2 linked regions of the Sinorhizobium fredii USDA 257 genome follow. The protein of the gene in region 1 interacts with the protein of each later gene in a pairwise test. Links are inferred from orthologs where the notes say so. Each region holds a gene or a part of one and is shown on either strand. Other genes may lie near its edges.

Region 1 (6,471 bases):
AAGGAGTTCGACCTGCATGATCTGGCGATCGAGGATGCGGGCAAGGCGCACCAGCGTCCGAAGCTCGAAATCTACGGCGATGCGATCTTCGCCGTGGCACGAACCGCTCATATGGTCGATGACGAGATCGCCTTCGGCGAGACGCATCTCTTCGTCGGGCGCGGCTATGTCGTCTCCGTTCGTCACGGTGCATCGACGTCCTATATGGCGGTGAGGCAGCGCTGCGAATCCTCGCCGGGAGCGCTTGCCCATGGCGAAAACTACATTCTCTATTCGATCCTCGATTTCATCGTTGATAACTACATGCCGGTGGTCGAGGCGATCCACAGCGAGGTTGAGGAACTGGAGGATCGGCTGTTGCGCTCACGGCTGGACAAGGCGGATGTCGAGCGGCTCTATTTGATGCGCCGCAATCTGCTCAAACTGCGCAATGCTGTCGTGCCTTTGGTCGATGTCTGCCGCCGTCACGAGCATCTCGAACTGCCTGGCATGGACGCGGCCATGCAGCCGCTCTTCCGTGACGTCACCGATCACGTTCGCCGCGTGCAGGAGGACATCGACGCGCTCCGCGAAGTGTTGGCCTTTACCTTCGAGGCAAGCCTGATGATCGGTCAGTCGGAGCAGACGGAAATCTCGCGCAAGCTCGCCTCATGGGCGGCGATCCTGGCAGTCCCCACGGCAATCGCCGGGATTTACGGCATGAACTTCGAGGACATGCCGGAGCTCCGGTTCCGTTATGGCTATTTCGTCGTATTGGCTGTGATCTTTGGGCTCTGCGCGACGCTTTACCGGTTGTTCCGACGGGCGCGGTGGCTTTGATTTGGAACCGGAACGGTTCTGCGCGAGCCTTATTTAGAACAGCCGCAACCCCTTCATGCTGACGTGTCCGTCCTTGCCGATGATCACGTGGTCGTGGACCGTGATGCCGAGCGGCTTGGCCGCCTCGGCGATCAGCTTCGTCATTTCTATATCCGCGCGCGACGGCGTCGGATCGCCGGACGGATGGTTGTGCACCAGGATCAAAGCGGTCGCGGAAAGCTCCAGGGCACGCTTGACGACCTCGCGCGGATAGACGGGCGTGTGATCGACGGTTCCCTGCTGCTGCACCTCGTCGGCAATCAGCGTGTTGCGTTTGTCGAGAAACAGGATGCGGAACTGTTCCTTCGTTTCATGCGCCATTGCAGCGTGACAATAGTCGATCACGGCGCTCCAGGATGAGAGGACCTGCTTGTTGCGCAGTTCGCTCTTCATCATCCGTTGCGCCGCGGTCGCGATGAGTTTCAGGTCGAGCGCGACGGACTCGCCGACGCCCTTGACCTCCTGCAAAAGCTGCTGCGGCGCGCCGAAAACCCCGGCCAGCGTACCGAAGCGAGCGAGAAGGTCCTTGGCGATCGGTTTCGTGTCGCGGCGGGGTATGAGGCGGAACAGAATGAGTTCGAGGATCTCGTAGTCTGCGAGCGCCGCATCGCCCTGTTCGCGGTAGCGAATCCGTAGCCGATCCCGATGGCCGTGATAGTGCGCCTCGGCGGTGCCGCCAGGCGTCGGCGCCTTGTCGAGCTTGCGTGTCTTCTGGCGCGCGAAGAACTGCCGTTCGTCGGCGGGCTCAGCGGCGTCCGGTTCAGGAAAAAGAGGCGGTTTCGTCACGCGTTGCCCAGTGCGCTGACGCCAGGCATGAAAAGGCCAGCCGGTGAAAGCGTGAAAACTTCGCAGCCGTTCGCCGTAACGCCGACCGTGTGTTCATACTGCGCCGAAAGCGACCGGTCGCGCGTCACGGCCGTCCAGCCGTCTGAGAGCACCTTTACATGCGGGCGGCCGAGATTGATCATCGGCTCGATCGTGAAGATCATGCCCTCCTTAAGTTCCGGACCTTCGCTGGCGTTACCATAGTGGAGGATGTTCGGAGCATCGTGGAAGAGGCGGCCAACGCCGTGGCCGCAGAAGTCCCGGACGACCGAGCAGCGCTCCGACTCCGCATAGATCTGAATTGCCTCGCCGATCGCGCCGGTACGGGCGCCGGGACGAACCGCCGCTATGCCGCGCATCAGGCATTCATGCGTGACTTCGAGCAGGCGTTCGGCGGCGCGCTTGATCTCGCCGACCGGGTACATCCGGCTGGAATCGCCATGCCAGCCATCGACGACATAGGTCACGTCGATGTTGACGATATCGCCGTCGCGCAACGGCTTGTCGTTCGGAATGCCGTGGCAGACGACGTGATTGATCGAGGTGCAGGACGACTTTGTATAGCCGCGATAGTTCAGGGTCGCGGGCAGCGCACCGTGATCCATGCCGAATTCGTAGACGAAGCGATCGATCTCTTCCGTCGTGACGCCGGGCTGCACCTGCGACGCCAGTTCGTCGAGGCAGCGTGCCGTCACCTGACAGGCCTTGCGCATGCCTTCGAATCCATCCGGTCCGTAGAGACGAATGACGCCGGTGTTCTTGTAGGGGGCGGCGCCGGCCTCGATGTAAGTTACCATTCCAAGACTTTCGATGTTTCAGGCGATTTTCTTAAATCAGCAAGGACCGGTTCGTCCACTGTCATCGCTGCGGTCGGCACGATCTCGAATGGCGATATCGCGCATCTGATCGCATAGGCTTCGACGCCGCGCGCAGTGGCCCGTTCGAAAGCCCGAGCATAAACCGGATCGAGGTCGCGGCATATCCGCAAGACGCTGCAGTCGCTTCTTTGAACAAGATAGAGCATGATCGCCCGGTGTCCGGCCTCGACCATGTCGCCGAGTTCGTCAAGGTGCTTGGAGCCGCGCGCCGTCGGGCTGTCGGGAAACTCCGCCATTGCCTCGGCTCGGCTGAAATGGACATTCTTTACTTCGACATAGGCAAGGCCCTTCGCCGGATCGATGAGCAGAATATCGATCCTCGAATTTCGCCCGTATCTCTGTTCGCGGCGGAGCGTTTCATAAGTATGGAGATCGCTGACCAGTCCGGCGGCGATCGCTTCCTCGGCGATCCGGTTTGGCAGCCCGGTGTTGATGCCGACAAGCGTTCCGTCCGCCTCGACAATCTCCAGCATGTGGCGGTACTTGCGTGTTGGCGAGTCATGCTCCGACAGCCAGATGGCCGATCCGGGCGCCGTGAGGCCGCGCATCGAGCCGGTATTCGGGCAGGAGCCGGTGATCCGCGTCCCGTCGGCAAGATCGGCATCGAAGAGGAAGCGTTTGTAACGCTGGAGAAGCGTTGCTGGAACGAGCGGGCGGGAGAAGTTCACGATGCGTTTCCGCGGGTCAGGCGCGAACGCGCACGTAGGAGCCCGGCGCTTCCTCGATGGAGTTGAGCGGCCCTCCGGCCTTGCGGGCGGGAACGCGTCGCTTGTCGAGCTTTTCGACCCAGTCGTGCCAATGCGGCCACCAGGAGCCCGGCGTTTCCTTGGCCTTCTCCAGCCATTCCTCCAGATCGCCCTTCGGGGGTCCGCCCGTCCAGAACTGGTATTTGCTCTTGTCCGGCGGGTTGACGACGCCCGCAATGTGGCCGGAGCCGGACAGAACGAAGGTAACCTTGCCGCCGAAGAGCCCGCTGCCAAGGAAGACGGACTTCGCCGGTGCGATGTGATCTTCCTTGGTGGCGAGGTTGTAGATCGGGATCTTTACGTCGCCGAGCGACACCTTGCGTCCGGCAAGCACCATCTCGCCCTTGGCGAGCTTGTTCTCGAGATAGCAATTGCGCAGATAGAAGGAGTGGTTGGCAGCGGGCATCCGCGTCGAATCGGAGTTCCAGTAGAGCAGGTCGAAGGGCAGGGGGTCCTGGCCCTTGAGGTAGTTGTTCACGAAATAGGGCCAGATCAACTCGGAAGCGCGAAGCATGTTGAATGCGGTCGCCATTTTCGAGCCTTCGAGATAGCCGGTGGCGCTCATTTTGGCTTCGATCTGCTGAATCTGGTCGTCGTCGACGAAGACCTTGAGGTCGCCCGCATAGGTGAAATCCACCTGGGTGGTGAAGAGCGTCGCCGAGCGGATACGGTCGTCGCCTTCGGCTGCATGGAGCGCCAGCGTGGCGCCGAGCAGGGTGCCGCCGACGCAATAGCCGATCGCATTGACCTCGCGCTCGCCGGTTGCCTGTTCGATCGTGTCGAGCGCGAAGCCGACGCCTTCGCGTGCATAGGCTTCCCAGTCCTTTCGGGCGTGGCGCTCATCCGGATTGACCCAGGAGATGACGAAGACCGTGTGGCCCTGGTCCACTGCCCATTTGATGAAGGACTTTTGCGGGTTGAGGTCGAGCACGTAGTACTTGTTGATCCACGGCGGGCAGATCAGGAGCGGCCGCTTCAGCACCGTTTCGGTGCTCGCTTCGTATTGGATGACCTGGCAAATGTCGGATTGTGCGATCACCTTGCCGGGGGTGATCGCAATGTTCTCGCCGATGGCGAACTTGCTGGTATCAGTTTGCCTGAGCCGGAGCTCGCCGCGCCCGGCGGCGATGTCCTCGGCGAGCATCTGCATGCCCTTGACGAGATTTGCCCCGCTCGAGGCGACGGTCTCCCGGTAGAGCTGCGGATTCGTGGTGATGAAATTGCTCGGAGAGAGCGCGCTGGAGATCTGGCGCACGTAGAAGGCCGCCTTGTGGCGGGTATGGTCGTCGAGGCCCTCGGCCTCCTTGACCATTTGCTCCGCCCAGTCGGATGTCGTGAAATAGGCCTGGCGAATGAAGTCGAAGAAGGGATTCTTCACCCAGTCCTCGTCCGCAAAGCGTTTGTCGTTGCGTTGGAGGTTCTCCGATTCGGCGACGTCGTCGCCGGCCATCCGGTGCAGTGTCCGCGACCAGATGTCGAAGAAGCTCCCCATCAGATGCGTCTGCGCTTCCAGCGTTCGACGCGGATCGGAGAGCCAGTATTCGGAGACTTTGGAGAGTGTCTTGACCATGTCGGAGACAGGCTCGGAGTAAGTATCTTTTTTCTCGCCGGCCTCCCGCGGCGCCAACCATGCGGAAGCCGCCTTTCCCATCTGTTCGACCGCGCGGGCCAGGTTGATGGCCAAGTTCTGGGGGTCCTTGACGATGTAAGGCTCGACAGATTTGGGATCGAAGCCTGAAAAGCCGCCCTTGCCCGTGGTGTCCTCGGCCTTGTCTGATGTCACCCGGCGTCCTCCACAGCACGTTGTTTGTTTTGTATTTTTACATTCTGCCCGAAAATGATTACAAGGGCTAGCGCATCGTCGCTCCTTAAAAACAGAGGTCATCGCCAGCATGCTCGTCGTCGCAAACCAGCGTTCGCTTTCCCGGATTTCCGGGTTGATTCTCGCAGGCATGCTTGCCGGATGCAATTCGACGGCCGATCTCGCCACCTATCCTTCGGTCTACGGGCAGAAGCCTGCCGCCATGCAGCAGATGACCGACGCAGAGGCGGTGAACATGCAGGGGCAACTGACGGCGCTTGCCGCGCAGCGTAAATCCGGCGTCATCTCCGAAGCGGAGTATCAGCGCCGTCTGAAGGAATTGCAGTTGCTCGCCGAACAGCATGGGGTCGAAGCGCAAAAACAGATCGAGAATTAGCACTTGCCTTTCTCGTGATTTGGCCGCAAAGCGTTGAATGGCCGCACTGACGGCCATTCACCCCGCGCATGTTGAGCGATTGCCGATGAGGCCCGCGAAACCGCGCGCCAAATGAGGTCTGGAGATGGAAGAGTTTCATAAAGTCCGGCGTTTGCCGCCCTATGTTTTCGAACAGGTCAACCGTTTGAAAGCAAGCGCGCGAGCCGCCGGTGCTGACATCATCGACCTCGGCATGGGCAATCCGGATCTTCCCACTCCGCAGTCGATCGTCGACAAGCTCTGCGAAGTCGTCCAGGACCCGCGCACCCATCGTTATTCTTCCTCGAAGGGCATTCCGGGGCTGCGCCGCGCCCAGGCCGCCTATTATGCCCGCCGCTTCGGCGTCAAGCTCAATCCCGAGACGCAGGTCGTCGCCACGCTGGGCTCAAAAGAAGGCTTCGCCAACATGGCGCAGGCGATCACCGCTCCGGGCGACGTCGTTCTGTGTCCGAACCCGACCTATCCGATCCATGCCTTCGGATTCCTGATGGCCGGCGGCGTCATCCGTTCGATCTCGGTCGAGCCGGACGAGAGCTTCTTCCCGCCGCTTGAGCGCGCCGTGAAGCACTCGATCCCGAAGCCCCTGGCGCTGATCCTCAACTATCCGTCCAATCCGACCGCCCAGGTCGCCACGCTCGATTTCTATAAGGACGTTATCGCCTTCGCGAAGAAGCACGACATCATCGTGCTGTCGGACCTGGCCTATTCGGAAATCTACTTCGACGACGTGCCGCCGCCCTCGGTCCTGGAAGTGCCGGGCGCGATCGACGTCACGGTCGAATTCACCTCGATGTCGAAGACGTTTTCGATGCCCGGCTGGCGGATGGGCTTCGCCGTCGGCAACGAGCGCCTGATCGCGGCGCTGACGCGGGTGAAGTCCTATCTCGATTACGGCGCCTTCACGCCGATCCAGGTGGCCGCGACCCA
Region 2 (6,495 bases), 2.1 Mb from region 1 along the record:
GAGTGCCCGGTGCCGTCCGCGTCGCCGAATTGCCGCAGGATCGAGCCTGCGACCGGATAGCTGAGCCTCTGGTGCAATTCCGAAAACACGTATGCGGGCGCAATGCGGTTTTTGTCGGGCACCGCGCTCTTGGCCAACTCCCGTGCCGCCTGACGCTCGGCCTCGTTCATCCGCAGCCGTTCTTCCTCCTGCGCGCGGGCGGCCTCAGCGGCCTCGCGCACCGAGGAGATCTCGTTTTCGAGCGAGGAGATCAGCCCCTCGAGATTGGTCGCCTGCGAGGCGAGTTCGTCAGCCTTGCGCTGTTCGGAGGCCAGTTCCGCCGCGTTCCGCTGTCGCAGCTTTTCCTTCTCGGCGACGAGCATCGACATGCGCCGTTCTTCCTCGAGAACGGCCGTCATCGCCGCCGTCAGATCGTCCCTCTGTCTGGCAATGCCGGCGCGGATGTCGGCAAGCGCCTCGAGGTCGGCGACGAGGCTGTCGGTCTGCTCGCGGATTTCCGGAACGACGGCGCCGAGCAGGATTGCGCTGCGAACGGAACCAAGCGCATCTTCCGGCGTCACCAGGATCGCCGGCGGCGGGTTGCGGCCCATGCGCTGCAGCGCAGCGAGCACTTCGGCGAGCACGCCGCGCCGGGCTCTCAGCGAACGCTTGACCACGTCCTCCTTGGCACGCAGTTCGTTGAGCTGTATCTCCCCCTCGGCAATCTGCCGTTCGAGTTCCTGGCGCTTCGCAGCCGAGTCGACGATCGCGGAACGCAGTGCCGTATTGCTCTTGTCGATCTCGGCAATCGTCTGCTCGAGAGCCGTGGCGCGGTCGCGCGAAAGACCGATCGTCTTCGACAGCGCGTCGAGCTCGCTGCGCGTGCTGTCGCGTCTTAAGGTCAGGTCGGCCGCGGGATCGGGCGGCCCCTGTTGCGCGGCGGTCGGGCCTGGAGCCACGTCTCTCGCGGCCTCCTGCGCAAGCGCCGGCCCGTACATGGACAGAAGAACGGCGGCGATCGCCGCGTGCCGGCCGATCTGCCTCGCGGCAGATCTCAACCGGGCGACGTCGGCTCTGTTCCTGGCGCTCGTCATCCTGTCTCGTGGGCTAGCAGTTAAATCAGGGAACCCTAATCCGATTTGTCGGAGGCCACCAATACATATTCTTGTTATTGCGGTGAAGCGCATCGACCAGACCCTTCCCCATAAGGGGGAGGGGCTATCTCGTTCGCTGCGACCGCCTACCATTTTCCATCCACCGCTTATCCCGGAAACATTCGAAATAGGAGGCGGGATCGCGGCAAAGTAAGCCCATCCCCCTTGTGGAGAGGGTTGGGGAGGGGGTCTTCTGCAGAATGCTCTTCGACTCTTTTCACGCGCGGTGGTACGGGTGGCCGGCAAGGATGGTCACGGCGCGATAAAGCTGTTCGGCGATGAGGATGCGGACGAGCTGGTGCGGCCAGGTCATCTTGCCAAGGCAGAGAACGGCATCGGCGCGGGCGTGGAGCGCCGGGTCGAGCCCGTCGGCACCGCCGATGGCGATCATCAGGTCGCGCTTGCCGCCATCCCGGAACGCGCCGAGCAGCGTGGCGAAACTCTCGGAATCGAGCGCCTTGCCGCGCTCGTCGAGCAACAGGAGCAGGCTGCCCTCGGCAAGCGCCTTTTCGAGCTGGGCCGCTTCGTCGCGCTTGCGCGTTTCAGCGTTCGCCGCGCGGCTCTCATTGACCTCGACAACACGCGCCAGTTCCAGGCCCACGGCCGGCCCGGCCTTGGAGAAGCGATCGAGATAACGGGCCGCGAGATCCTTCTCCGGACCCGCCTTCAGGCGGCCGACTGCGAAAAGTCCGATACGCATTGACCCGTTCCGTCCCCACCGGCATCCGACCGACTACTGTTTGTTTCCTTAAACCGTTCTCAGTTCAAGGATAAAACATGCAGAGATTCAAAGTGCTACAGCGACCTTTGTGCGTCTGAAAAGACGCACGACGCTGTAGGTTTCGGTCGGCAAAAACCCTCTTGCTGCCATCCGCCCGGTCGGGTGATGACAGCCGCATCTCAAATCGGCACCGGTCGTCGCTCCGTCCTGAGGCGATCGGTCAGGGACGGGCGGCGCGTCTCAGTGCAGGGTACTGTCCTCCATCTCCGGGGCGGCCCACATCTTTTCGATGTTGTAGAACTCCCGGATCTCGGGCCGGAAGATGTGAATGATCACATCGCCGGTGTCGATCAGCACCCAGTCACCACCCTCGAGGCCCTCGACGCGGGGATTGCCAAGTCCCTCGTCCTTCAGGTCTCTCACCAGGTGGTCGGCAATAGCCATCACATGCCTGTTCGAACGCCCGGAGACGACGACCATGAAGTCTCCCAGCGCCGACTTTCCGGCAATGTTGATGGTGATGATGTCTTCTGCCTTTGAGTCCTCTAGGCTTTCGAGGACCAGCTTAAGCGCACGGACAGCGGCTTCGTCGCTCGATCCCGTGCTGCGCGGGTATGCGGAGACCGCATATCCCTTGGCGTGTGCTGTTGTCAGGGTCTTTCCTTTCCGAATGAACAGAACATGCACTTCCGGTTCGTGATCTGAGGACGAACCGTGTGTCAAATGTAGGCACCAAACCGGTGCAGTTTCAAGACGCGAGAAGTAAATGACGGGAATTCACCCGGATTTGGCGGAACGAAGCGCCGTCGAGCTCAAGGACGAGCGGGGCCCGTGGATGAAGGTCCAGGCCGGCGCCCTTTGAAAGGCGAGCGTCGTCGCGTCGTCCTCGTCGATTCGCGCATGGCTGAAAGTCGTCGCCATCCGCGACGACAGATAGGCGAGCGTCGCGCCCGGCCTGTCGATCACCGCGATCGGGAAGGTGCCGACGATCCGGCGCCAGTTCTGCCAGCGGTGAAAATTCCGGAGATTGTCCGCCCCCATCACCCAGACGAAGCGCACGCCGCGATTGCGCGCCCGGACGAACTCCAAAGTGCGTGCCGTATAGCTCTGGCCGAGCGCCTGCTCGAAGGCGGTGACCTTGATGCGCGGATTGCGGGCGATCCTTTCGCTCATCGCGATGCGCTCGGCAAGCGGCGCGAGATTGTTGCGGTCCTTCAGCGGATTGCCGGGCGTCACCATCCACCACAGCTGGTCGAACCCGAGCTTGCGCAGCGCCGTCTCGGCAACGAGCACGTGGCCGTCATGGGGCGGATTGAAGGACCCGCCGAACAGACCGACCGTCATGCCGCTTTCGACATGCGGCATGCGCAGATAGCTTGGCTTCACATCGGCAGGTGTCGTCAGGGCCGCACCTGTCCCGTGCCGCGCACGCGATATTTGAACGAGGTGAGCTGTTCGACGCCGACCGGACCGCGGGCGTGCATCTTGCCGGTGGCAATGCCAATCTCGCCGCCCATACCGAATTCGCCGCCATCGGCAAATTGCGTCGAGGCGTTGTGCAGGAGGATCGCCGAGTCGATTTCCGTGAAGAAGCGCTCGACGACCGCCGGGTCCTCGGCGATCACCGCCTCCGTATGGGCCGAAGACCAGCTGTTGACGTGCTCGATGGCGCCGGAGATGCCGTCGACCAGCTTTGCCGAAATGATCGCGTCGAGGTATTCGGTCGCCCAGTCCTCATCGCTCGCCGCCTTCAGGCCGGGAAGCAGGTCTTGCAACTCTTCGGAGACGCGCACTTCGCATCCGGCATCAAGCAGCCCCTGGAGCAGCGGTGTTGCCAGCCGGTCGGCTGCATTGCGGTCGATCAACAGCGTCTCGGCGGCGCCGCAGATGCCGGTGCGGCGCATCTTGGCGTTGACGACGATCTTTCTCGCCATATCGAGATCGGCGGAAGCGTCGACGTAGATATGGCATAGCCCTTCGAGATGGGCGAACACCGGCACGCGCGCCTCGTTCTGGACGCGGGCGACGAGGCTTTTGCCGCCGCGCGGCACGATCACGTCGATCGCGCCCTCAAGACCCGAAAGCATGGCGCCGACGGCAGCGCGGTCGGCAACCGGGACCATCTGGATCGCATCCTCCGGCAGGCCCGCCGACTTCAGCCCCTCGACGAGGCAGGCATGGATCGCCCGTGACGAATGGAAGCTGTCGGAGCCGCCGCGCAGGATCACGGCATTGCCGGCCTTGAGGCAGAGCGCGCCGGCATCCGCGGTGACATTCGGACGGCTTTCATAGATCACACCGATAACGCCAAGCGGGGTGCGGACCCGTTCGATATGCAGCCCGTTCGGCCGGTCCCATTCGGCGATGACATCACCGATCGGATCCTTCAACGCGGCGATCGCGCGAATGCCGTCCGCCATGTCGCGGATACGAGCCTCCGTCAGCGTCAGCCGGTCGATGAAGGCCGTGGCGACACCGCTCTCCCGAGCGTTTTCGAGATCGATCACATTGGCGGCGAGAATTTCGTCGCTTTTGGCGACGATCGCGTCCGCCATGGCGACGAGCGCCGCATGCTTGTGCTCGGCGCTGGCGATGGCGAGTGGCCGGGCGGCCGCCTTGGCGCGCCGGCCGATCTCCAGCATCATCGCGTTGACATCCTTGCCGTTTTCGGCCGCGTCAAGCATGGAGCTTGCCCTTCCTGTCATCCAGTTCCTCCTCGGGCCGCGGGCCGGAGGGGGCGGTCATCACCATATCGTCGCGATGCACCATGGCGGTGCGGCCGGCATAGCCGAGGATCGCGCCGATTTCGGCCGATTTTTTGCCGGCGATCTGGCGCGCTTCGTCGGCATCGTAGCCGGCAAGCCCGCGGGCGATCTCGCGGCCGCTGCTGCCAAGGATCGCGATCGTGTCGCCGCGGCTGAAACTTCCCGTCACCTGCCGCACGCCGGCCGGAAGCAGGCTCTTGCCGGAGCGCAGCGCCGTCTCCGCCCCGGCGTCGATCGCAATCGAGCCGGCCGGTAGCAATTGCCCGGCGATCCAGGTCTTGCGCGCCGTCACCGGCGAGCCGGAAGGCGCGAACCAGGAGGAGCGGGCGCCCGCCTCGATCGCTTTGAGCGGGTGCTCCGGCTTGCCAGAAGCGATGATCATCGCGCAGCCGGCGGTGGTGGCGATCTTGCCGGCATCGATCTTGGTGCGCATGCCGCCGCGCGACAGCTCGGACGCCGCTCCGCCTGCCATCGCCTCGATTTCCGGGGTGATTTCGGCAATCGTCTCGAGGAAGCGGGCCTCCGGATCGACATGCGGCGGGGCCGTGTAGAGCCCGTCGATGTCGGACAGCAGCACAAGCAGATCTGCCCCGACCATCGTCGCCACGCGGGCGGCCAGCCGGTCGTTGTCGCCATAGCGGATCTCGGTGGTCGCGACCGTGTCGTTCTCGTTGATGATCGGCACTGAGCCGAGCCTCAGCAACTGGTTGATCGTGGCGCGCGCGTTCAAATAGCGGCGGCGCTCCTCCGTATCGCCGAGCGTCAGCAGGATCTGGCCGGCGATGATCTGATCGGTCGAAAGGCTTTCCGACCAGGCGCGCGCCAGGGCGATCTGGCCGACCGCGGCGGTCGCCTGGCTCTCCTCGAGCTTCAAGGCTCCGGCCGGCAGGTTCAGCACGGTGCGGCCGAGGGCGATGGCGCCGGAGGAGACCACCAGCACCTCGACACCCTTGGCCTTCAGGGCGGCGATGTCGGCGCACATGGCGTCGAGCCAGCTCTTCCTTAGCCCCGTCTTGCGATCGACGAGCAGGGCCGAGCCGATCTTTATGACGATCCGGCGGTATTTTGCGAGCGGTTTGCGCGTAGCAGCCATCTCAAACCTGCTCCTCGCCCGCCTTGGCGGCGGAAATGACGTCGCGCAGTGCCCTCAGCGCCTCGGTCATGCCCCTGTTGGTAACGGCCGAGATGAGGAGCGGCGGCGCGCCGCAGGCTTTGGCGAGCGCCTTCGCCTTCGCCTTCAGCTCCTCGTCGTCAAGCACGTCGATCTGCGACAGCGCGACGATCTGCGGCTTATCTTCGAGCCCGCCGCCATAGGCATCGAGCTCGTGCCGGACCGTCGTGTAGGCCTTGGCGACATCCTCCTCCTGCGCCGAGACCAGGTGCAGAAGAACGCGGGTGCGCTCGACATGGCCGAGGAAACGGTCGCCGATGCCGATCCCCTCATGGGCGCCCTCGATCAGCCCGGGAATGTCGGCGAGGATGAATTCCCGCCCGTCGATGGTGGCAACGCCGAGATTGGGATGGAGCGTCGTGAAGGGATAGTTGGCGATCTTCGGCCGGGCGCGCGTGCAGGCGGCGAGAAAGGTCGACTTGCCGGCATTCGGCAGGCCGACGAGGCCGGCATCGGCGATCAGCTTCAGCCTGAGCCAAATGGTTTTCTCCTCGCCCTCGAGACCGGGATTGGCCCAGTTCGGCGCCTGGTTGGTCGAGGTCTTGAAATGGGCATTGCCGAAGCCGCCATTGCCGCCGGCGGCGAGCCGATAGCGCTGGCCTTCCGCGACCATGTCGACGATCAGCGTCTCATTGTCCTCCTCGAAGATCTGCGTGCCGACCGGCACTTTCAGCGTCACGTCGGCGCCCTTGGCGCCGGTGCGGT

The links.
Region 2: the proteins of sfsA (region 1) and USDA257_RS27725 interact in binary tests that used the Escherichia coli proteins (3 or more experiments, as listed by UniProt). The link is inferred for Sinorhizobium fredii USDA 257 from one-to-one orthologs.

What each region holds. Positions count from the first base shown.
Region 1 is NC_018000.1:3,757,359-3,763,829, forward strand. The notes cover bases 1,352-4,327. They hold sfsA (DNA/RNA nuclease SfsA), read right to left. Parts: upstream 3,230-4,327; coding sequence 2,474-3,229; downstream 1,352-2,473. Other genes in these bases: radC (RadC family protein), read right to left, coding at 1,352-1,644; map (type I methionyl aminopeptidase), read right to left, coding at 1,641-2,480; phaC (poly(3-hydroxyalkanoate) polymerase subunit PhaC), read right to left, coding at 3,246-4,327. Outside these bases: USDA257_RS17460 (magnesium and cobalt transport protein CorA), read left to right, coding at 1-819; more of radC, read right to left, coding at 853-1,351; more of phaC, read right to left, coding at 4,328-5,090; USDA257_RS17485 (SHOCT domain-containing protein), read left to right, coding at 5,200-5,505; USDA257_RS17490 (LL-diaminopimelate aminotransferase), read left to right, coding at 5,630-6,471. UniProt on the Escherichia coli protein: Binds to DNA non-specifically. Could be a regulatory factor involved in maltose metabolism.
Region 2 is NC_018000.1:5,899,038-5,905,532, reverse strand. Bases 2,397-5,396 are described here. They hold USDA257_RS27725 (glutamate-5-semialdehyde dehydrogenase), read right to left. Parts: upstream 4,539-5,396; coding sequence 3,255-4,538; downstream 2,397-3,254. Other genes in these bases: proB (glutamate 5-kinase), read right to left, coding at 4,531-5,396; USDA257_RS27730 (nicotinate-nucleotide adenylyltransferase), read right to left, coding at 2,632-3,198; rsfS (ribosome silencing factor), read right to left, coding at 2,397-2,541. Also shown: USDA257_RS27745 (murein hydrolase activator EnvC family protein), read right to left, coding at 1-1,073; 23S rRNA (pseudouridine(1915)-N(3))-methyltransferase RlmH, read right to left, coding at 1,351-1,833; more of rsfS, read right to left, coding at 2,095-2,396; more of proB, read right to left, coding at 5,397-5,712; GTPase ObgE, read right to left, coding at 5,714-6,495. UniProt on the Escherichia coli protein: Catalyzes the NADPH-dependent reduction of L-glutamate 5-phosphate into L-glutamate 5-semialdehyde and phosphate. The product spontaneously undergoes cyclization to form 1-pyrroline-5-carboxylate.